Regions from separate parts of the Kitasatospora sp. NPDC059795 genome, predicted to be linked through region 1. Evidence: riboswitches for the same ligand, from Rfam matches in the RefSeq annotation. Region 1 holds a riboswitch; each other region holds the start of a gene.

What was found. Region 1 has a riboswitch for cobalamin ahead of ACFV4P_RS00330 (HoxN/HupN/NixA family nickel/cobalt transporter). Riboswitches for the same ligand answer to the same signal wherever they lie in the genome.
Region 2: linked by a shared signal. The riboswitch ahead of ACFV4P_RS33060 (acyl-CoA thioesterase) and the one ahead of ACFV4P_RS00330 (HoxN/HupN/NixA family nickel/cobalt transporter) in region 1 are both predicted to bind cobalamin.
Region 3: linked by a shared signal. The riboswitch ahead of ACFV4P_RS06145 (ribonucleoside-diphosphate reductase subunit alpha) and the one ahead of ACFV4P_RS00330 (HoxN/HupN/NixA family nickel/cobalt transporter) in region 1 are both predicted to bind cobalamin.

What each region holds. Positions count from the first base shown of each region.
Region 1 covers NZ_JBHWID010000001.1:61,686-68,717, forward strand. Annotated here, with positions in the region: gene ACFV4P_RS00320 (DUF4011 domain-containing protein) at 1-4,597, opposite strand, end outside; gene ACFV4P_RS00325 (DUF6445 family protein) at 4,917-5,609, shown strand; cobalamin riboswitch at 5,689-5,885, shown strand; gene ACFV4P_RS00330 (HoxN/HupN/NixA family nickel/cobalt transporter) at 5,937-7,031, shown strand.
Region 2 covers NZ_JBHWID010000026.1:16,870-23,901, reverse strand. Annotated here, with positions in the region: gene ACFV4P_RS33080 (translation initiation factor 2) at 1-962, opposite strand, end outside; gene ACFV4P_RS33075 (flavin monoamine oxidase family protein) at 1,227-3,098, opposite strand; gene ACFV4P_RS33070 (MFS transporter) at 3,298-4,632, shown strand; gene ACFV4P_RS33065 (sulfurtransferase TusA family protein) at 4,629-4,955, shown strand; cobalamin riboswitch at 5,011-5,229, shown strand; gene ACFV4P_RS33060 (acyl-CoA thioesterase) at 5,276-5,704, shown strand; gene ACFV4P_RS33055 (putative Ig domain-containing protein) at 5,934-7,032, shown strand, end outside.
Region 3 covers NZ_JBHWID010000002.1:483,880-490,911, forward strand. Annotated here, with positions in the region: gene ACFV4P_RS06135 (glycoside hydrolase domain-containing protein) at 1-788, shown strand, start outside; gene ACFV4P_RS06140 (ribonucleotide-diphosphate reductase subunit beta) at 873-1,892, opposite strand; gene ACFV4P_RS06145 (ribonucleoside-diphosphate reductase subunit alpha) at 1,892-4,324, opposite strand; cobalamin riboswitch at 4,496-4,628, opposite strand; gene ACFV4P_RS06150 (GNAT family N-acetyltransferase) at 4,715-5,227, opposite strand; gene ACFV4P_RS06155 (helix-turn-helix domain-containing protein) at 5,345-6,319, shown strand; gene ACFV4P_RS06160 (histidine phosphatase family protein) at 6,327-7,032, opposite strand, start outside.

The DNA of each region.
Region 1 (7,032 bases):
CGGTGCTGTCCTGAGCGAGTGCGACCGGCCCGTGCTTTGCGTATTTGAGGTACCGGGCGAAGTGTTCGAAGCTCGCGCTCTCGGACGGCCTGAGTGCCTCGGGTTCGAAGGAAGCCATCACCTCGACCCGGTACCGGGCGCGGGTGACAGCGACGTTGAGGCGCCGCCAGCCGTCCTTGCGGTTGATAGGCCCGAAGTTCTGGTTGAGTCTGCCGTTCTCATCAGGGCCGTAGCCAACTGACATGATGATCACATCGCGTTCGTCCCCCTGTACCGCTTCGAGGTTCTTGACGAAGAATCCGTCCAACCGGTCGTCTGAGAAATGCTCGTCCAGACCGGGGTTCCGCCGACGTTCCTGCTCGACCGCCTCTCGGATCACGTCGGCCTGGGACTGGGAGAGCGCGACGACACCCAGTGACCGCCCGGGGCGGGTACGGAAGTGGTGGATGACGCGTCGGGCCACCGCGGCGGCTTCACCAGGGTTGTTGCGGGCCGCCGCACCCGAGCGGTACACGCCTTGTTCGGCCGTGAAGAAGGCCACGCCCACGTCAGGACCTTCGGCGAATGCCCCGGGGAAGGTGGTCATCGAGCCCCGGTAGAACTGCCTATTGCTGAAGGCAATCAGGTGTTCGTGCCGACTCCGATAGTGCCAGCGTAGCGAGAGTTCCTTGAGCATCCCGTTGCCCTTGGCGAGGGAGAGCAGGGACTCGTACCGGGGAATCTCGTCCTCGGCGTACGGGTCGTCCTCTTCGTCCTCGCCGGCTGTGAAGAATGTGGTGGGCGGCAGCTGGTTCTCGTCTCCGGCGACGATCAGGGACTTGGCCCGGTAGACGCAGTTGATTGCGTCCTGGGGCAGCACCTGGGATGCCTCGTCGAAGATCACGACATCGAAGGTGAAGTCGGGCGGCAGGAACCGGCTGACCGTCAGGGGGCTCATCATGAAGCAAGGCTTGACGCGCAGTGCCTCAGCGCCGGCTTCGCGAAGGAGCACATGCACGGGCTTGTGCCGGATTTTCTTCTTGCCTTCGTGTTGGATCAGCCTTGTACCGGGGCTGCTCAGCACAGCAGGCCGATTCAGATCGCAGGTCCGTGCCACCCGGTTCCGGGCATGCTCGGCCAGAGACAGGTCGATGTCGCGGAAGGCGGCAACCTTGTCGTCGCGGTCCTCAGCCCGGTTCCACACCAGACGGGGATCCTTCTGGAGCACACGGTCGATCCAGGAGTGCAGCACAGACTTCTCGACAACCTGCGGGAAGTCCTCAGGCATGATTCCGGCCCGGACGGCACGGAATGTCAGGTCACCCAGGCCGGCTTTCTCCAGCGCTTGTTGGCCGCGCTGGTAGGCCGCCCACTCGTCAGGTCCGCCGCGGTCGCCGTCCAGCAGCGCAAGGAGCTGTCCGGCCGAGGCCGTCACGGACAGGGCGGCGCGCAGTTCACGTCGTCGCGGCTCGTCGAACAATCCGGCAAGCCTGGCGCAGGAGCGGTCCCAGTACCCCTTGGCTTCTTCCAACTCCGGGTCCGGAAGCGTCCGATGGAGGATCTGGGCCGCCTCGGAAGGGAAAGCTTCGTCATCGAGCAGACAGCTCTTCCGCAACTGCCGCAGCCAGACCGAGGCTTGGTCCAGCGCAGCGCGTTGTGTATCACGACCTGCGTACAGCACACCGAGAAGGGCACCGTCCTGCGCGGAGTGGGCGGCGAACTCGTCACCGGCGACCCGTGCGGCCAGAGCGGCCACGATCGCGGAGCGTGCCTCCGCCAGGGTACGGCCGTCTCGTCCGGAGACGGCGCGGACCGTTTCGAGCAGCTGCGCGGCTTCTCGCAGCGGCGTCACGTGCGCACCGCTCCAGCGGGCGGCGTCGGCCAACGGGCCGTCCTCCAACTCGCAGGGTGCGCCGAGGTGAGGGGGAAACACCAGCGAGTCGCGCCATGTGGAGAGCGCCTCGCCTGCGCTCTGAGCTGCCTCGCGGGCCGTCGTGCGGGGCTCGCCGCCATGAGCGAGTTGGGAGCGGAACGCCTCGGGATCCAGTACCAGTGGGGCCAGTTCGGCGGCCTGCTCCGCATGGCCGAGTGCTTTCTCCGCCGCGGCGAAATCAGTCTCCTCGCCCTGCCAGAAGTGGCCGAGGAGGTCTCCTGCCCGGCGGCTCTCGTGATCCAGCCGTTGTTGGGCCTGTTGCCAGGCGACCGCATCCGGAAGCGCAGCGATGACGACCTTCGTGCACTTGGCGCCTTCGGGGAGTAGGCCCCGGACGGTGCGACGGTCGGCCCGGTACACGGAGGACAGGCGCGCGGTGAGCGAACGGTGCACGGTGGCGAAGCGCTGGGCTACATCCGCAAGCGTGGACTCCTCCAGGGTTCGTTCGGTGAACCGCCGGCTGGCTCTGTCACGCGTCGCCCGCAGATTGGCGATCGTGTCGGACAGTTGATCCAGGGCAGTGCGGGCCTGGGCTGCGCCCACCGGGGTGAGCCATCTCGCGGGAGGCTTGTCCGTCTGCTCCGGCAGAGACAGCTCGGTCAGACGGGTCAGGCGCAGGCCCTGTGCGCAGCTCTCCGGCGCGGGGATGCCGTACACGCGGGCGGTGCGGGCCAGTTGCTGCCGTACCTGTTCCAGGTTCTGCGCGTCGGCGGCCATCCGGTCCGCAAGCGCACTGACCTGCGGAGCGGTGGCATCGGACAGCCTCATACCCGGCGGAGAGAGTTCACCCAGTGCCTGCTCCTTCGGCCCGGGCTCGGGAGAAACCGGTGCGGCCGGCCTCGCAAGTTCGGCCCATTGCGGTCCGAGCAGGTCGTGCGCCGCCTGCTCGGCGGCCTCTACTGCGTCCAGCCGACGTTCGAACGTTCGGATGCCATCGGTGAGAGCGGTTGGCTCGGTCTCCAACCAGGCGATGGGGACAACAGGCCTGTGGGCACCCAGTCGTATCGCATTCATCAGGCATTCGGCGTCGTAGAGGCCGTCCCAACCCATGGCTTCTATCAATGACGTGTGCTGCACCAGGGCGTTGCGCAGGGCAGCGAAGTCTTCCAAGGCTCTTGCGAGGGAATCCAGCTCGCCGCCGGTTCCGCTCAGCTGACGCCAGACGAACGACTCTCCCTCCACTGCGGGTCGCCAGGAGCGGGACACCCAGCGCGCGCTGTCGAGGATGCCGCGAAGGCGTTCCTCCGTGAGGCCGGCGGTGTCGAACTCCGGCTCCGGGGCGAGCTGCGGCAGCGAGTGCAGCAGCGAGACACGGCCCAGGATGTCGTGCAGGGAACGGTTCATGCCGTCGTGGTGTTCGTTCATCGCCATGGCGTAGCCCGAGAGCTCTCGGCGCAGCTCCTGGGCGGTGAGGAGTTCATCGCGGCGCGAGGTCGGGAAGGACCTGCGGGGCGCGGTGAGCGATCGGCCGAGATCCTGGGCCACTTGCTTGCGGTTGGCGGTATTGCTGTGCAGCGCAAGGACGTAGTCGTCCAGGCCGATCTGCTCAAGGCGGTTGCGCACCACGTCGAGTGCAGCTGCTTTCTCGCTGACGAACAGGACACTGCGGCCCTTCTCCAGGAGGCCCGCGATGATGTTGGTGATGGTCTGACTTTTGCCCGTGCCGGGTGGGCCGTCCATGACGAAGCTGCGCCCCTCGACCGCGGCGGCGATGCATTGACGTTGGGAGGAGTCGGCATCCAGCACGAGTGGAGCCTGTTCCGGTGGCTGCTTCTGGTCGATCAGGTCGAGTGGCACCGGATCGAAGTCGAACGCGTCCACGGTGCCTGCCGTGTCGGCGCCCAGACCCAGGGTGCGCACCAGCGGGCTGGCCAGGATCCGGTGCATGTTGTCCCGAAGATCTCGGTACATCACCTCCTTGCTGGAGTTGAAGGCGTCCAGGACGATGCGCTCACTGACCTGCCATCCGGCGCGGTCCGAGACGGTCCGCCGAACCTGGTCCAGCAGAACCATCGCGTCGGTGGGCTCGATCTGCTCGGGAGCGGGCCACTCGATGCCCATCTCCTCCATCTTGACGGCCAGCGCGGGGTTGAAGCTCAACTCCTCGTCTCCGTTGAGCTCCAGGAGGAAGGAGTCGCCCTTCCACTTGCGCAGCCGCACAGGTATCAACAGCAGAGGTGAGGCCACAGGTTCAGCGTCGGCGGCCGGACGCCAGTGGAGGAAACCGACGCCGAGGTGCAGAACCCAGAGTCCGAAGTCGTTGTACTTCTCCTGCGCGACGGTGGCCAGGCGTTTGAGGTGCCTGTCCTGCTCGGCCTGGGTCGTTTTACTGGTGCGAAGACCGAGCCGGGTGCTGCCACCACCAGCGCGGGAACTGGGAGTGTCGACAGGCCGACCGCCGGTCGGCTTCGAGAGTTGCACACCGGTGTGTCCAGGCAGTTCGGGCTGTGATCCGCCACCGGAGAGAGACTCCAGCACCGGGGCGAACAGGCATCCCTTGGGCAGTGTTTCCAGCACCTGCGTCAGTTCCGGGGCAATGATGTCTGTACCTGCCTGCTTGCTGCCGCGCCGGTAGTGCACCAGGCGGTTTCGAAAGCCCAGGTCGATGAGGGACTTCTGCCAGGACTCCAGTAGCGGCTTCAAGGGGTCGGCGGTGCTGCGCTGTCCGGACTGGCGGTAGGCCATGCAGGTGACTCCGTTCAAACCTGTCGGGTCGTGTGAGATTCGTGACGGTCGAGTGGGGGAGCATAGTGCGTTGGCGTGGCGGCAGCGGGTATGTTCAGAAGTTCGTACTGCAGTCGAGACAGGCGTCGGCGAGTGCCCGGAGGGCCGGGGTCGCTACTCGGCGACCTGCTGACGAGATACGCGCGCCCGCTGTGTACTTGGGAGGCCGACGACCAGTTCCAGGCAAATGCGCTGACGCTCCGTCACCGGAGGAAGCCTTGACGGAAGGTTGACCGGGGCTTGGGCGAGGGCCCCCGGGTGCGCTCCTATTGTCGGGTCCATGCCCGTACAGCCGTTTCAGGGTCCGCGTCCGACTCCGGCCCTTCCGGTCCTGCCGTACCGCAAACCGACCAGGGGTCGGGACTACTGGGTGCTGGACGACGTCCTCCCGGATCCGGACGCGGTGCGTGCCCGGCATCTGGCGCGTACCGACTGGGACGAGGGGTACCCGCACAAGCCGGAGTCGTGGCCGGGGTTGCGGGGGATGCCGGGGCTGGAGCCGGACGAGTTGGCGCAGGTCGAGACGGTGGTGCGGGAGACCGTCGGGGTGCCGAGGGTGTGGGCGCTGGGCGAGGCCGAGGGCGGGACGTTCAACCACAACTGCGTGCAGGTGGTGGGGGAGGGGGAGTGCGAGCCGCGGCCGCACACCGACTCGCGTTCGCTGTGCCGGTACGCGGCCGTGCTGTACCTGAACCCGAACGTGCCGAAGCGGTGCGGGACGAGCTTCTACCGGCAGAGCCTGCCGGGCGGCCGGCTCGGCGGGAACACCGTGGTGGCGCCGCACAACAACCTGGTGGACGCGCTCGGCACCCGGTTCGTCCCGCCGGACTCGTTCACCGAGGACCTGGCCGTCCCGCACCGCTACAACCGGCTGCTGCTGTACACCGCCAACCTGATGCACACCGCGACCGAGTACTACGGCCGGACGCTGGAGGAGAAGCGGATGACCTGCGTGTTCTTCTGGATGGCCTGACGGGCGGTCGGCCCGCCGGGCGGGGTGATCTTCGACACCTGCGCGACGGTGCCGTCTTGCCGCCGAAGGGGGAGCGCATCTACGGTGGGCGGGCCGTGGTGTTCGGGAAGCCGGTGCACTGTGCTCGTCACAGGAGTCCGGAGCGGCCCTCGCCACTGTGATCGGGGAGTCGTCGGCTCCCACCTCGTGCCACTGGCCGTTCGCGGCCGGGAAGGCCGGGCGCCGACGCCGAACACCCCGTCAGCCAGGAGACCGGCCACGGCATCTCACGAAGTGATCCACGAGGTGCTGGAGCGTGATGCGCGGATGACCGCGTCCGATTCGACCATGCCCGGAAACGTTCCGGGCTCCCCCCTGCCGTCCTTCCGCTGGCGGCGGGAGGACACCCTGCGCACCGTCGGCCTGATGGCGGTGATCCTGCTGCTGCACGTGGTGGCGTTCGGGACGCTGCTGCTGCTGGTGGTGCCGGAGAAGTACCAGGTCGGCACCCAGGTGTTCGGTGTGGGCCTGGGTGTCACGGCGTACACCCTGGGCATGCGGCACGCCTTCGACGCCGACCACATCGCGGTGATCGACAACACCACCCGCAAGCTGATGGCGGACGGCCGCCGGCCGGTCTCGGTGGGCTTCTGGTTCGCCCTCGGGCACTCCTCGATGGTGGTGCTGATGGCCGCGCTGGTGGCCGGCGGCGCGGCGCTGGCGGGCACGCTGATGGACGAGGGTTCGACGACCCATCAGGTGCTGGGCACCGTCGGCACCACCGCCTCGGGCGCGTTCCTCTACCTGATCGCGGCGCTCAACCTGGTGGCCCTGCTGGGCATCCTGAGGGTGTTCCGGGCGATGCGGGCCGGCGAGTACGACGAGGCCGAGCTGGAGAAGCACCTGGACTCCCGGGGCTTCCTGGCCCGGGTGCTGGGCCGGGCGACCCGTTCGATCACCCGGCCCGGTCAGATGTTCCCGGTGGGCATGGTGCTGGGCCTGGGCTTCGACACGGCCACCGAGGTCACGCTGATGGTGATGGCGGGCTCGGGCGCGGCGTCCGGCCTGCCCTGGTACGCGATCGTCTGCCTGCCGCTGCTGTTCGCGGCGGGGATGAGCCTGTTCGACACGCTGGACGGCACGTTCATGAACTTCGCCTACCAGTGGGCGTTCTCCAACCCCGTCCGCAAGGTGTACTACAACCTGACCATCACGGGGCTGTCGATCGCGGTGGCCTTCGTGATCGGCACCATCGAGCTGGTCGCGGTGCTGCACGACAAGTTCGGCCTGGACGATCCGGTGTCCGGCTGGATCGCCGGACTGGGCCTGGACAACGTGGGCTTCGTGATCGTCGGCCTGTTCGTGGTGGTGTGGGCGGCGGCGATCGGCTACTGGCGGATCGCCCGGCGCTCCAAGGCCTTCGCCGGGGCCGGGGCGGCCTGAT
Region 2 (7,032 bases), on a different contig from region 1:
TCCGGGCCGGTGAAGCGCGGCGCGGCGGCCAGCAGCCGAGCCATCGGGGTGCCCGCGATCAACTCCCGGCCGCCGTCGTAGGCGTTCAGCACCGGACGGCCCAGCGCCGCCGCGTACAGCGCGGTCGAACCATGGTCGGTGATCACCGCGTCGGCGGCGACCAGGACCGCCGCCCAGTCCTGGTGCGGGGAGGGCAGCAGCAGCCCGGCCCGCAGCTCGGGCCGGAACTGCTCGGCGAGGTCCAGGCGGCTGCGCCCGCCCACCTCGTTGGGGTGCACCAGCAGCGCCACCCGGTACCCGTCCACCGGCAGGCCGAGCACCAATTCGCCCGGCAGGCCCGGCCGTTGGGTGAGCAGGCTCTCCGGACCCCAGGTGGACAGCACCGCCAGCAGGGTCCGGTCGCCGAGGTCCAGCGCGGAGCGGTACGCCTCGCGACGCGGGCCGGACTCCAGCATCCGGTCCAGCGTCGGATCGCCCACCACGACCGCACGGGTCGCCGCCGGCGGGCAGAACTCGGCCAGCCGGGACACCTGTTCGGCGTGCCCGAGGCCGTGCAGGTCGGCCCACGGCGCGCCGTCGGAGAGCAGGAACGCCGGGTCGAGCCCCGACGGCAGTTCGGGCGAACCCTCCTCGTGCAGCGCCTTGTTGAAGCCCGCACCGTGCGGCAGCAGCGCCCGGGCCCGGCCCGAGAGACTGGCCAGCGCGCCCTTCGGACTGGTCGTCAGAATCAGGTCGAACGGCCGGCCGGTGGCCTGCTCGAAGTCGATCACCCGGGCGCCGGAACGGTCCAGCGCGGCCAGCGCCTCCAGGTCGAAACGGGAGCCCGGCACGAGGGTGAACCAGCGGGAGATCCGGCCGTCGCCCTCGAAGACCGGCAGCACGTCCAGCAGCCGGTGCAGCGCCACCGCCGAGCGGAACGCCAGCAGCACCGAGCGCTGCTGGTCCCCGCCGGTGTCGCGCATGCGCCGATGCTATCGGGGCCCCCGCCGCACCGGCCGCCGGGACACGGCCGCTCGACCCCGGCCCGGGCCCGCGACGGCCGGTCTGCCACGCCCCGAGGTTCCTGCTGACGGCCGCTCACCAGGCCGCGAGAGGCCCGGCGACGGCCGACCGACCGCATCCCAGACCTACTGACGGCCGCTCAACCACGCCCCCGCAGCCCCGGGCACGGGAACGCCCGCCGCCCGGGCCGGGCGGCGGGCGTGCTGGGCGGCGGGCGTGCGCCGTCAGATCGCGTCGACCAACTGCACCGCGGCCTCCGTGCCGGAGGCGATCGCGCCGGAGATCCACGCGTGGTAGCGCGGCTGGCAGTGGTCGCCGGCGAAGAACAGCCGCCCTGCCACCGGCGTCGCCACGTGCGGGCCGAGGCTGAGCAGCTGCCCGGGCGTCTCGATGACGGCCTCGCCCAGTGCCCAGCGGTTGCGCAGCCAGGACTGCGACACGTGCCGGTCGGTGACGTAGCGCCGGATCCGCTCGCCGTACAGCTCGGTCAGGTGCTCCAGCGCCTCGGTGTGCCGGTCGGCGGGGGTGAGGGAGTCGAAGCGCAGCGCGTCCTCCGCCCAGTTGTAGGCGGCCAGCACCACGCCGCCGGGCGCGCCGCCGTCACTGGGGTGGGAGGGGAAGTAGACGAACCGGCTGGCCTCGTCGGAGACGCAGCCGCCGCCGACCGCCGCCACCGCGTCGCCGTGCGGGGCGGGCCGGTAGTCGGTGCCGAGCTTGTCCTTCCAGGTGTTCTCGTCCCACTCCCACCAGCGTTCGGTGAACTCCAGCAGCACCTTGTGCGCGGTGTCGTGCTTGAGCTCGTTGATCGCCCGGCGCTTGCCGTAGGGGAGCAGCGGCGCGAAGTCGACGTGCCGCAGCGCCGCGAACGGCACCGCCAGCACCACCATGTCGGCCCGGTACTCGGTGGCCTTGCCGCCGATCGCGCCGTCGCAGGCCTCGTCCTCCGGGCCGGTCTCCGGTTCGGCGGTCAGCGTCACGCCGCTGTCGTCGGTGGCGACGCGGGTGACGACCTGGCCGCGCTCGATGTGCAGGTCCTTGGCGAGGGCCTCGGTCAGCGCGTCGGTGCCCGCGTTGAACTCGAAGTAGGTGACGGAGGGGTTGATGTCGCCGGCGTCGAACACCGAGTGCAGGAAACCGTAGGACAGTCGGCTGGTCAGGTTCTCCAGTGTGCCGACGGCCTGGATCTGGGCGTCGCTCCAGCCCTCGCCCTCCTGGAGGTAGCGCAGCAGTGAGTAGCCGTCCATGTCGTACAGCAGGTTGGCCATGCCCTCGACGCGTTCGGCGATCGGCTTGTCGGTCCAGGTGCCGTCGGGGTTCTTCACCATGGTGTAGGCGCGGGCGGTGTCGAGGGCCTTGTCGAAGGCGGCCGCGGTGGTCTGGTTGCTGTTCCAGCCGAAGCTCTTGTTGATCGGGCCCGGATCGGCGCTGTACGCGCCCTTGCTGACGGTCTGCCCGTTGACGTGCACGAAGCGGCTGCCGAGGCCCTTCGGCGCGACGTACACCGGGGCCTCGCCGCTGCTGAACTCCTCGCCCGTCCAGGACTTGTACGTCACCTTGGAGTCGTTGGACACCTGGTCCGGCACCGGCGGGAGGTCCACCAGGTCGAACGGGCGGCGCGGCACCTTCAGGTGGTCGGCGAGCGCGAGGGTCAGCAGGTGGCTGGACGGGATGCGCATCGCGCCGGCCTCCGCGTGCAGCCGCCCGTCCTGCCACACCTCGCCGCGGAAGGTCTTCACCCGGCCGCCCACCCGGCTGCGGTTCGCCTCCAGCACCCGCACCCGGTGGCCCGCCGCCTGCAGCAGCCGGGCGCACACCATGCCGGAGACGCCCGCGCCGACCACCACGACGTCCCGGGTGTCGGTCGGCTTGAGGCGGGTACGGCCGGTGAGCAGCTTCAGGTAGTCGAGTGTCAGGTCGTTGTGGTCGGCGTCCGTCAGCAGGATGCGGCGCGCCATGATCAGCGCTGCCTCCCGCCGGGCCGGGTCGTCCTGCGGCGTCGCGCCCGCCGCGAGCGAGGCGCCGGCCCCGGGGCCGGTCAGGGCGGCGGCCGTCACCACGCCGCCGGAGGCAAAGAGAAGTCCGCGTCGAGAGATCATCGCCCCAGCGTCCCAGCGGCCCGCCCGGCAGAACGGGCACTCGGGGCACCGCGCCTCCTCTCTCACCCGCACGGGGGGCGCTCGCCGCATTCATCCGGCGCTCCCCGCCCGCATTCGTGCGCCCGGCGGTCGCTCGGTAAGCGATCGATAGGGTATTCCACGAAAACTTGGAGAACAGGGGAGAGCCGTGAGGACCAGGATCAGCACCACCGCACCACCGCCCGCCGAACTCGCCGCCGAACTCGCCGCCGACCCCGCCGTCCAACGGCACATCCTGCGCACCCTGGTCACCGCCCAGATCCTCAGCGGCGCCGGGCTCGCCGCCGGCATCACCGTCGGCGCCGTCCTCGCCAAGGACATGCTCGGCAGCACCGCGCTCGCCGGACTGCCCAGCGCCCTGTTCACCGCCGGCAGCGCCCTCGCCGCGATCATGGTCAGCCGGATATCCGCCGCCCGCGGCCGCCGCCCCGGACTCACCGCCGGCTACGCCACCGGCGCTGTCGGCAGCGTCGGCGTCATCGTCGCCGCCGCCCTCGACAGTCCCGTGCTGCTCTTCCTCGCGCTGTTCGTCTACGGCGCCGGCAGCGCCACCAACCTCCAGGCCCGCTACGCCGGCGCCGACCTCGCCGCCCCCGGGCACCGCGCCCGCGCGATCTCCACCGTGCTCGTCGCCACCACCCTCGGCGGCGTCCTCGGCCCCAACCTGGCCGCCCCCACCGGTGCCGTCGCCCACGCCCTGCACCTGCCACGCCTCGCCGGGCCGTTCCTGCTGGCCGGCCTCGCCTACACCGCCGCCGCCCTCGTCCTCGCCACCCGGCTGCACCCCGACCCGATGCTGGTCGCCCGCGCCGCCGCGGCCCCCGCCGCCGCGGCCCCCGCCGCCGCGGCCCCCGCCGCCGAGCCCGCCGCCGCGGCACCCGCCGCAGCCTCCGCCGCCGAGCCTGCGGACCGGCCGGCCGACGCGTCAACTGCCGTGGTGCGCAACCGCGTTCTGCTCGGCGCCCAGGTCATGGTGGTCACCCAGCTGGTCATGGTCGGCGTGATGACCATGACGCCCGTCCACATGCACGACGCCGGCCGGGGCACCGCCGCCTCCGGACTGGTCATCGCCCTGCACGTCGCCGCGATGTACCTGCCCTCCCCGCTCACCGGACGCCTCGTCGACCGGCACGGCCCGCTCGCCGTCGGCGCCGCCGCCTGCCTCACCCTGGTCGCCGCCGGACTGCTCGCCGCCCTCGCCCCCGCGCACTCCGTCCCGCTGCTCGCGCTCGCCCTCGTGCTGCTCGGCCTCGGCTGGAACTTCGGCCTGGTCTCCGGCACCGCCATCCTCACCGACGGCGTCCCGCTCGCCACCCGCGCCAAGACCCAGGGCAGCGTGGACGTCGCCGTCTCGCTCTCCGGCGCCACCGGCGGCCTCGCCTCCGGCGCCGTCGTCGACCTCTCCGGCTACTCCGTCCTCGCCTTCGGCGGCGGCCTGCTCGCCCTGCTCACCCTGCCCGCCATCGCCACCGCAGCCGTCCGGAGCCGACGATGACCTACCACGTGCCGCCGCAGGCAACCTCCACCCCGTCGCGACAAAGGCTGCCTGCCACGGCACTGGCCTTCGACGGACGCGGCCTGCTCTGCGTCACCCTGCTGCTGCGCCTGCGCGCCGCCATCGCCGACGCCCCCGCCGGCACCCTCGTGCACGTCCGCGCCACCGACCCCGCCGCCCCGCTCGACCTCCCCGCCTGGTGCCACTTCACCGGCCACCACTACCTGGGGCCCGTGGACGAGGACACCTACGCGCTGCGCACCGCCGCCGACCCCGCCCCGACCGCCCCCGACGCCCCCTGGCGCCGACCGGCACAGCCGTAGGGCAGGTCCCGGCGTCTGCCTTCAGACCCAAGGGCGGAGCACCTCGAACGGGGAGATAGGCTGGTCGGGCAGCGGTTCGCCCCGTCCGATCAACGGCGGGAGCGTCGCAAGAGGGAACCTGGTGCGAGTCCAGGACTGCCTCGCAGCGGTGAGCGGGAACGACCGCCGTCACACGCACTGGGCCCGATCGGCCCGGGAAGCGACGGCCAGTAGACAGGCCCTCCACGGGAGATGCCCGCGAGTCCGAAGACCTGCCGCCGCCCGCGGAGCCCACCGGCGCCGCGGATCGTCCGAGCCGCGACTCGCGAAGGAGAGTTCCCGTGGCAGACCAGACCGTCGTACCCGAGGCGGCCGCCGCAAAGCCCGCGCAGGCGTCCCAGGTCACGCTCGCCCACATCATGAGCGAACACGACACCAACCTCTACGGCACCATCCACGGCGGCGTGGTGATGAAGCTCATCGACGACGCCGCCGCCGCGTCCGCCGCCCGGCACGCCGAGGGCCCGGCCGTCACCGCCGCCGTGGACGGCATGACCTTCCTGGCCCCGGTCCGGGCCGGCGACCTGCTCACCGCGCACGCCGAGCTCGAACGGGCCGGCCGCACGTCGATGACCGTCCACGTCACCGTCACCGCGGAACGCTGGAACGCCACCGGCCCGGTCACCCGGGTCGCCACCGGCCGGCTCACCTTCGTCGCCATCGACGCGGAGAGCCGGCCGCGGACCGTCCCGGCGCTGCTGGCCGCCTGACGCGCCGTCAGCCCGTCCGGGCCCGGAACGCCGTCCCACCTGGCGTTCCGGGCCTGCTTTCTGCCGTCGGCGCTACGTGATCACTCTCACGTCTGCGCAAATCCGCCCATTGTGGACGGCGCGCGATCGACATGTTCCGTTCAAGCTCCGCTTACCCCACCATGGCAGCGTGTGCCCGCCTACGCGCGTAGCGCACCCCATGGTCCCTGTGGTTCGAGGAGATTGACAGATGATCAGAACGTGGAAGGCCGCCCGCCCGCTGGCCCTCGCCGCCGCCGCACTGGTGGCCGCCGCCGGCGCGAGCGCCGTCCCGCAGCACGCCACCGCGGCCACCCCCAAGAGCGCCGCCGCGGCCGCCGCCACCCCCAAGCGAGTTCTGTTCGACAACACCAAGGCGGAGACCGCGGGCAACGCCGACTGGATCATCTCCACCAGCCAGCCCGACCCGCTGGCGCAGAACGCCAACCCGACCGGCGAGACCAGCTGGACCGGCGCCCTCTCCGCCTGGGGCGTGGCCCTGCAGAAGACCGGAAACTACAGCCTCAAGACGCTGCCCGCCGGCAACACCATCACCTACGGCACGGGCGGCGCGCTCGACCTCGCCAACTTCGACGAGTTCGTGATCCCCGAGCCCAACATCCGGCTCAGCGCCGCCGAGAAGACCGCCGTCATGACGTTCGTCCAGAACGGCGGCGGCCTCTTCCTGATCTCCGACCACACCCAGAGCGACCGAAACAACGACGGCTGGGACTCCCCGGCGATCATCAACGACCTGCTGACCAGCAACGGCGTCAACAACACCGACCCGTTCGGGTTCTCCGTCGACCTGCTGAACATCACCACCGACAACCCGCGGGCGATCACCTCCGCCGGCGACCCGGTGCTCAACGGGCCGTTCGGCACCGTCACCGGCTCGATCATCCGCAACGGCACCACCTTCACCCTCAAGCCCGCCGACAACCCCAACGTCAAGGGCCTGCTCTACCGCACCGGTTACAGCGGCAACACCGGCGCCGCGTTCGTCACCTCCACCTTCGGCAAGGGCCGGGTGGCGATCTGGGGCGACTCCTCGCCGATCGACGACGGCACCGGCCAGCCCGGCAACACCCTGTACAACGGCTGGAACGACCCGGCCGGCACCGACGCCGCGCTCGCCCTCAACGCCACCGCGTGGCTCGCCCAGGGCGGCTCCACCGGCAACACCGGCTCGGTCACCGTCACCGACCCGGGGGCCCGCACCGCCACCGTCGGCACCGCGACCAGCCTCCAGCTCGCCGCCACCGACACCGCCGGCGGCACCCTCGCCTGGTCGGCCACCGGCCTGCCCG
Region 3 (7,032 bases), on a different contig from region 1:
ACGGCGGCATCAGCCTGGGCATCGACGCCAGCTACCTGGACGTCACCTCGCCCGCCTCCGGCAACTCCCTCCAGCCCGGCCGGCGCCTCGCCTCCGGCCAGAGCATCAGCAGCGACGCGGTCACGCTGACCATGCAGACCGACGGCAACCTGGTCGCCTACCTGAAGGTCGGCGGCGGCCGCGCCCTGTGGGGCACCAACACCTACGGCAACCCCGGCGCGTACGCCGTGATGCAGGACGACGGCAACCTGGTCGTCTACCGCAGCAACGGCGGCCCCGGCAACGACGGCGCGCTGTGGGCCAGCAGCACCTCCGGCGGCGGCGCGTACGCCACCGTGCAGGACGACGGCAACGTGGTGGTCTACCGCCGCGGCGGCGGGCCGGGCACCGGCGGCGCGCTGTGGGCCACCGGCACCTCGGCCTTCCCGTCCAAGATCGGCTCCGGGCAGCGCCTGTACAGCAACCAGTGGACCCAGTCGGCGACCGTCCGGCTGGTCATGCAGGACGACGGCAACCTGGTGCTCTACCGCCGCAGCGACGGCGCCGCGATCTGGTCCACCAACACCTGGGGCAACGCCGGCGCGTACCTCTCCGTGCAGCCCGACGGCAACATGGTGATCTACAAGGCCGGCAGCACCACCGCCGCCCTGTGGAGCACCGCCACCTGGGGCAACACCGGGGCGTACGCCCTGCTCCAGGACGACGCCAACTTCGTGATCTACACCCAGAACGGCGGCCCGTCCACCGGCGGCTCGCTCTGGGCCAGCGGCACCTCGGGCCGCGGCTGACCGGCCGCCACCCCCGGACACGGCCGAGGGCCGCACCCCCGCTCTGCGGCGGGGGTGCGGCCCTCGGGTCGTTCCGGCGTCGGCCTAGAAGTCGTCGTCGAAGGAGACCGAGCCCTCGACGGCGACCTGGTACGCGGAGACCCGGCGCTCGAAGAAGTTGGTCAGCTCCTGGACGTTCTGCAGCTCCATGAACCCGAACGGGTTGGTCGAGCCGTAGCGGATCGGCAGGCCGAGCCGGGCCAGGCGCTGGTCGGCGACGGCCTCCAGGTACTGGCGCATCGACTCGGTGTTCATGCCGGGCAGGCCGTCGCCGCAGAGGTCCTGGGCGAACTGGAGCTCGGCCTCGACGGCCTCCTCCAGCATCTCGGTGACCTGCTGGGCCATCTTGTCGTCGAAGAGGTCGGGCTCCTCCTCGCGGACGGTGTCGACCACCGAGAACGCGAAGTCCATGTGCATCGACTCGTCGCGGAACACCCAGTTGGTGCCGGTCGCCAGGCCGTGCAGCAGGCCGCGGCTGCGGAACCAGTACACGTAGGCGAACGCGCCGTAGAAGAACAGGCCCTCGACGCATGCCGCGAAGCAGATCAGGTTCAGCAGGAAGGCCCGCCGGTCCTCCTTGCTCTGCAGCGAGTCGATGTGGTCGACCGCGTTCATGTACTTGAAGCAGAACTGCGCCTTCTGCGCGATGGAGGGGATGTTCTCCACCGCGGCGAAGGCCGCGTTGCGGTCCTCCGGGTCGGGCAGGTAGGTGTCCAGCAGCGTCAAGTAGAACTGGACGTGCACGGCCTCCTCGAACAGCTGCCGCGACAGGTAGAGCCGCGCCTCCGGCGAGTTGATGTGCTTGTAGAGGCTCAGCACCACGTTGTTCGAGACGATCGAGTCACCGGTGGCGAAGAACGCGACCAGCCGGCCGATCATGTGCCGCTCGCCCTCGGAGAGCTTGGCGAGGTCGGCGACGTCGGAGTGCAGGTCCACCTCCTCGACGGTCCAGGTGTTCTTGATCGCGTCCCGGTACCGGTCGTAGAACGACGGGTAGCGCATCGGACGCAGGGTCAGCTCGAAGCCCGGGTCGAGCAGCATCTTCTTCTGGTCTTCGGAGCTCATTACTGGCACGCCTCGCAGGACTCGGGGTTCTCCAGGGAGCAGGCGATGGCGTCCTGCTCGGCCTGGCTGAGGGTCGGGGTCTGCACCGGCACCGGGGCGGCGGTGCGGGCGGTGCCCGACGCGGCCTGCGCGATCCGGGTCGCCGGACGGGACCGCAGGTAGTAGGTGGTCTTCAGACCGACCTTCCACGCGTAGGCGTACATCGAGGAGAGCTTGCCGATGGTCGGCGCCGCCATGAACAGGTTCAGCGACTGGCTCTGGTCGATGTACGGCTGCCGGGCGGCGGCCAGGTCGATCAGCGCGCGCTGCGGCAGCTCCCACGCGGTGCGGTACAGCGAACGGACGCTCTCCGGCAGCCACTTGAAGTCCTGCACGGAGCCGTTGGCCTCGCGCAGCGAGTCCCGGGTCTGCTGGTCCCAGACGCCGAGCTCCTTCAGCTCGCGCACCAGGTACGGGTTGACCTGGAGGAACTCGCCGGACAGGGTCTCGCGCTTGAACAGGTTGGACACCTGCGGCTCGATGCACTCGTAGACGCCGGCGATGGACGCGATGGTCGCGGTCGGCGCGATGGCCAGCAGCAGCGAGTTGCGCAGGCCGGTCTCGGCGATCCGGGCACGCAGCGCGTCCCAGCGGCCGGTCCACTGCGGGGCGGCCGCACCGCTGTGCTGGTCTTTAAAGAAATGGTCGATGTGCAGCTGGCCGCGGGCCGCGCGGGTCTCGCCGTACGCCTCGTGGCGGCCGAACTGCTCGGCCAGGTCCGCGGAGCGCTCGTACGCGGTGAGCATGATGCGCTCGGAGATCAGCGTGGACAGCTGCTTCGCCTCGGCGGAGTCGAAGTCCAGCCGCAGCTTGAAGAAGACGTCCTGCAGGCCCATCACGCCGAGGCCCACCGGGCGCCAGCGGGAGTTGGACGTCCCGGCCTCGGTGGTCGGGTAGAAGTTGATGTCGATCACGCGGTCGAGGAAGGTCACCGCGGTGCGCACGGTGGCGTCCAGGCGGTCCCAGTCCATGGCGTTGACCAGGTCGTCGGCGGTGGCGCCCGGGGCGACGTGCGCGCCCAGGTTGACCGAGCCCAGGTTGCAGACCGCGGTCTCGGAGTCGTCGGTGACCTCCAGGATCTCGGTGCACAGGTTCGAGGAGTGCACCGTGCGGCCCGGCAGCGCGGTCTGGTTGGCGGCCCGGTTGGAGGCGTCCTTGAAGGTCATCCAGCCGTTGCCGGTCTGCGCCAGGGTGCGCATCATGCGGGCGTACAGGGTCTGCGCGGGGATGGTGCGCACGGCCTTGCCGGCCAGCTCGGCCTTGCGGTACGCCTCGTCGAAGTCGGCGCCCCACAGGTCGACCAGCTCGGGCACGTCCGCCGGGGAGAACAACGACCAGTCCTCGTTGGCGTTGACGCGGCGCATGAACTCGTCCGGGATCCAGTGCGCCAGGTTCAGGTTGTGGGTGCGCCGGGCCTCTTCGCCGGTGTTGTCGCGGAGCTCCAGGAACTCCTCGATGTCGGCGTGCCAGGTCTCCAGGTACACGCAGGCCGCGCCCTTGCGCCGTCCGCCCTGGTTGACCGCCGCCACGGAGGAGTCCAGGGTGCGCAGGAACGGGACGATGCCGTTCGACTTGCCGTTGGTGCCGCGGATCAGCGAGCCGCGGGAGCGGATCCGCGAGTAGGACAGGCCGATGCCGCCGGCGTGCTTGGACAGCCGGGCGATCTGCGCGTACCGGTTGTAGATCGAGTCCAGGTTGTCCAGCGGCGAGTCCAGCAGGTAGCAGGAGGACATCTGCGGGTGCCGGGTGCCGGAGTTGAACAGCGTGGGGGAGCTGGTCAGGTACTCCAGGCGGCTCATCAGCTTGTAGAGCTCGGCCACCTCCAGCACCGACTGCTCGGAGGTGCCGACCGCCAGGCCCGCCGCGACGCGCAGCAGGAAGTGCTGCGGGGTCTCGACCACCTTGCGGGTGATCGGGTGGCGCAGCAGGTAGCGGGACTGCACGGTGCGCAGGCCGAAGTACTCGAAGCGGTCGTCGCCGGAGGCGTCGATCAGCGAGTCGAACAGCTCGGTGTGCGCGGCGACGAACTCGGCGGTGGCGTCACCGATCAGGCCCTCGGCGTGGCCGACGGCGATCGAGGCGGAGAACGAGGTGACGCCCTGGGTGGCGGCCTCGTCGGCGATCTCCATCGCCAGCAGGCGCGCGGCCAGCTTCGAGTACTGCGGGTCCTCGGCGATCATCGACGCGGCGGCCTCCACGGCCAGCCCGCGCAGCTCGGCGAAGTCCGAACCGGCGTGGCGGCCGCGCAGCGCGGCGGCGGCGACGTGGCCGGGGTCCACCTGGGGGAGGTCGGTGCTGCGGTCGGTGAGCAGCCGAAGCAGCGCCGCACCGGGGTCGGTGAAGGCGTCGGCGGAACCCTGGGACGGCAGGGTGACTGAGGCGGCGACGGTCAAGGCGCACTCTCTCCTGTGGCGGCGACGGACGTGGATCGAGGTGTCCGGTGGCACACGGGAGGACAGGGGAGGACGGCACGCCGAAACGCTCGATCGGCGCGCGAAAGACCCACCCCCGGCCCGCCCGCGAGGCCGGACGGCAAAGCTGTGCTGCATGGCGTCTGCGGGGATGCCGTGTCGCACACCGTCGGCAGGTCCTCGGACTGCGCGGGCGTCGCTACAGCCCGCTCACCGTTGCGGGGCAGTCCCGGATTTGCACCGGGTTCCCCTGCTTCGACAGCGAGTCGAGCATACATGTTGTGGCGGCTGGAGCTGGCGGCACCAGATGTAGTAGCCGCGTGTCGCGGCGTGGTGCCGCGCGTAGACAACGGGAACCACGCCGGAGAGGCCTCAGAACCGCATCGTGTAGACCATCAGGTCCACCCCGGGGGCCGGCGCCCAGTCCCGTTCCGGGGTCCGGACGAAGCCCAGAGCATCGTAGATCCGATGCGCGGCGGTCATCGTCGGCCGGGTGGAGAACGCCATCCCGGCCAGTCCGAGTTCCCGGCTGCGGTCGATCGCCGCGGACACCAGCGCCCGGCCGACGCCGCGCCCGCGGGCCGCCGTGCCGACCGCCAGCATCCGGATCTCACCCTCGTCCGGACGCGCGATGTCCGCCCACGGGTTGCCGCCCGCGGCGAACGTCACACTGCCGAGCACCGAGCCGCCGGCGCGGTCGACGGCGACCAGCACCTCGGCCTCCCGGTTGCGCCGGGCGGCGTCCCGCAGGAGCTCGACGTAGTCGGACCCGGGGCGGGTGTGGCCGTCGCCGACGAAGGCTTCGACGGTGACCTCCGCGGCTCCGGCGAGGTCGTGGTCGAGGGCGCGGCGGACGAGCGTGACGCGGTCGGTCGGGGAGTGCATCCGGACAGTGTGCCGGACCGCTCCCGGCGCGGATCGGCCAGGTCCGGGTCGAACGGCCCGCCGAGATGGCAGGAATGCGCCTTTGCCGCGAAATCCTGCCAGTGCCATGCTGGGCGGATGCTGAGCAACGTCGCGGTGATCGTGCTGGAGCAGATCCACCCCTTCGAGCTGGGCGTGGCCAGTGAGATCTTCGGTCTGGACCGCAGCGACAGCGGCCTGCCGGCGTACGAGTTCGGCCTGGTCGGCGACCGGCCCGGCCCGATGCGCACCCACGCCGGCTACGACGTCCACGTGCCGTACGGCCCGGAGCGGATCGCCGAGGCCGACCTGGTGATCGCCACCGCCACCGGCATCCGCCCGCACTACCCCGAGGCGCTCGTCGAGGCGCTGCGGGCCGCGCACGACCGCGGCGCCCAGCTGCTGTCGATCTGCTCCGGCAGCTTCCTGCTCGGCGCCGCGGGCCTGCTCGACGGCCGCCGCAGCACCACGCACTGGAAGTACGTCGACGTGCTGGCCGAGCGCTTCCCGCTGACCACCGTCGAACCCGACGTGCTGTACGTGGACGACCACCCGGTGATCACCTCGGCCGGCACCGCCGCCGGCATCGACGCCTGCCTGCACCTGGTGCGCAAGGTGCAGGGCGCGGAGGTGGCCCGGGAGATCGCCCGCCGGATGGTGGTCGCCCCGCACCGCGACGGCGGGCAGGCCCAGTTCATCAACCGCCCGCTGCCCGAGGGCGCCGGCGACTCGCTGGCCGGGACCCTGGAGTGGATGCGCCGCCACCTCGACCGGGAGACCAGCGTGGACGACCTCGCCCGGCACGCCCACATGTCCCCGCGGACCTTCGCCCGGCGCTTCCAGCAGGAGACCGGCACCACCCCGCACCGCTGGCTCACCGGCCAGCGGGTGCTGTTCGCGCAGCGCCTGCTGGAGTCCACCGGCGAGAGCGTCGACGCGGTCGCCGCCCGCTGCGGCTTCGGCAACGCCGCCACCCTGCGGCACCACTTCGGCCGCCGACTCGGCACCACCCCGCAGGCCTACCGGCGGGCCTTCGGCGGCCCCGGCCGGACGGCCGCGCTCCGCGCGGTCTGACGGACGCTCAGGACAGGTGCTCGGTCTCGTTCCAGCCGGCAGGCCGCAACCGGCCCTCGCGCGCCCGCCACACGCTGGTCGAGCAGTTGGCCACCGGCGGCAGCGCCAGCAGCTCCTCCTCGCCCAGCCGGTCCAGCACGTGACGCAGCATCAGCACCGTGCAGTCGTGCGCGACCAGCAGCACCGGCCGGCCCGCCTCCTCCTCGCCCAGGTCGCGCAGCACACCGCGCACCCGCAGCGCCACGTCCAGCCAGGACTCGCCGCCGGGCGGCCGGTAGTACAGCTCGCCCATCCGCCGGCGGCGCTCCGCCTCGGCCGGGTGGTCGCGCTCGATGGCGGCCTTGGTGAGCATCTCCAGCACGCCCAGCTCACGGTCGCGCAGCCGCTCGTCCCAGCGGATCGGCAGGCCCACCGGGACGGCGCCCAGCCCCGACGCCTGGGCCAGGGCGATTCTCGCGGTCTCCGCGGTGCGCACGTACGGGGAGCACCACACCGAGCGGGGCCGGTCGGCCGGTGGCAGGGCGGCCCACCAGCGGCCCAGGTCGGTGGCCTGGGCCTGGCCGCGCAGCGACAGCGGGATGTCGGCGTCCCGGCAGGTGATCGGGACGGTCAGCGCGCCCGTGGCGTCCGCGTGCCGGAACTCCACGTTGGCGGTCGACTCGCCGTGCCGGGTGGCGATCAGCACCGACGGCAGCCGCCGCCCGCCGTCGGCC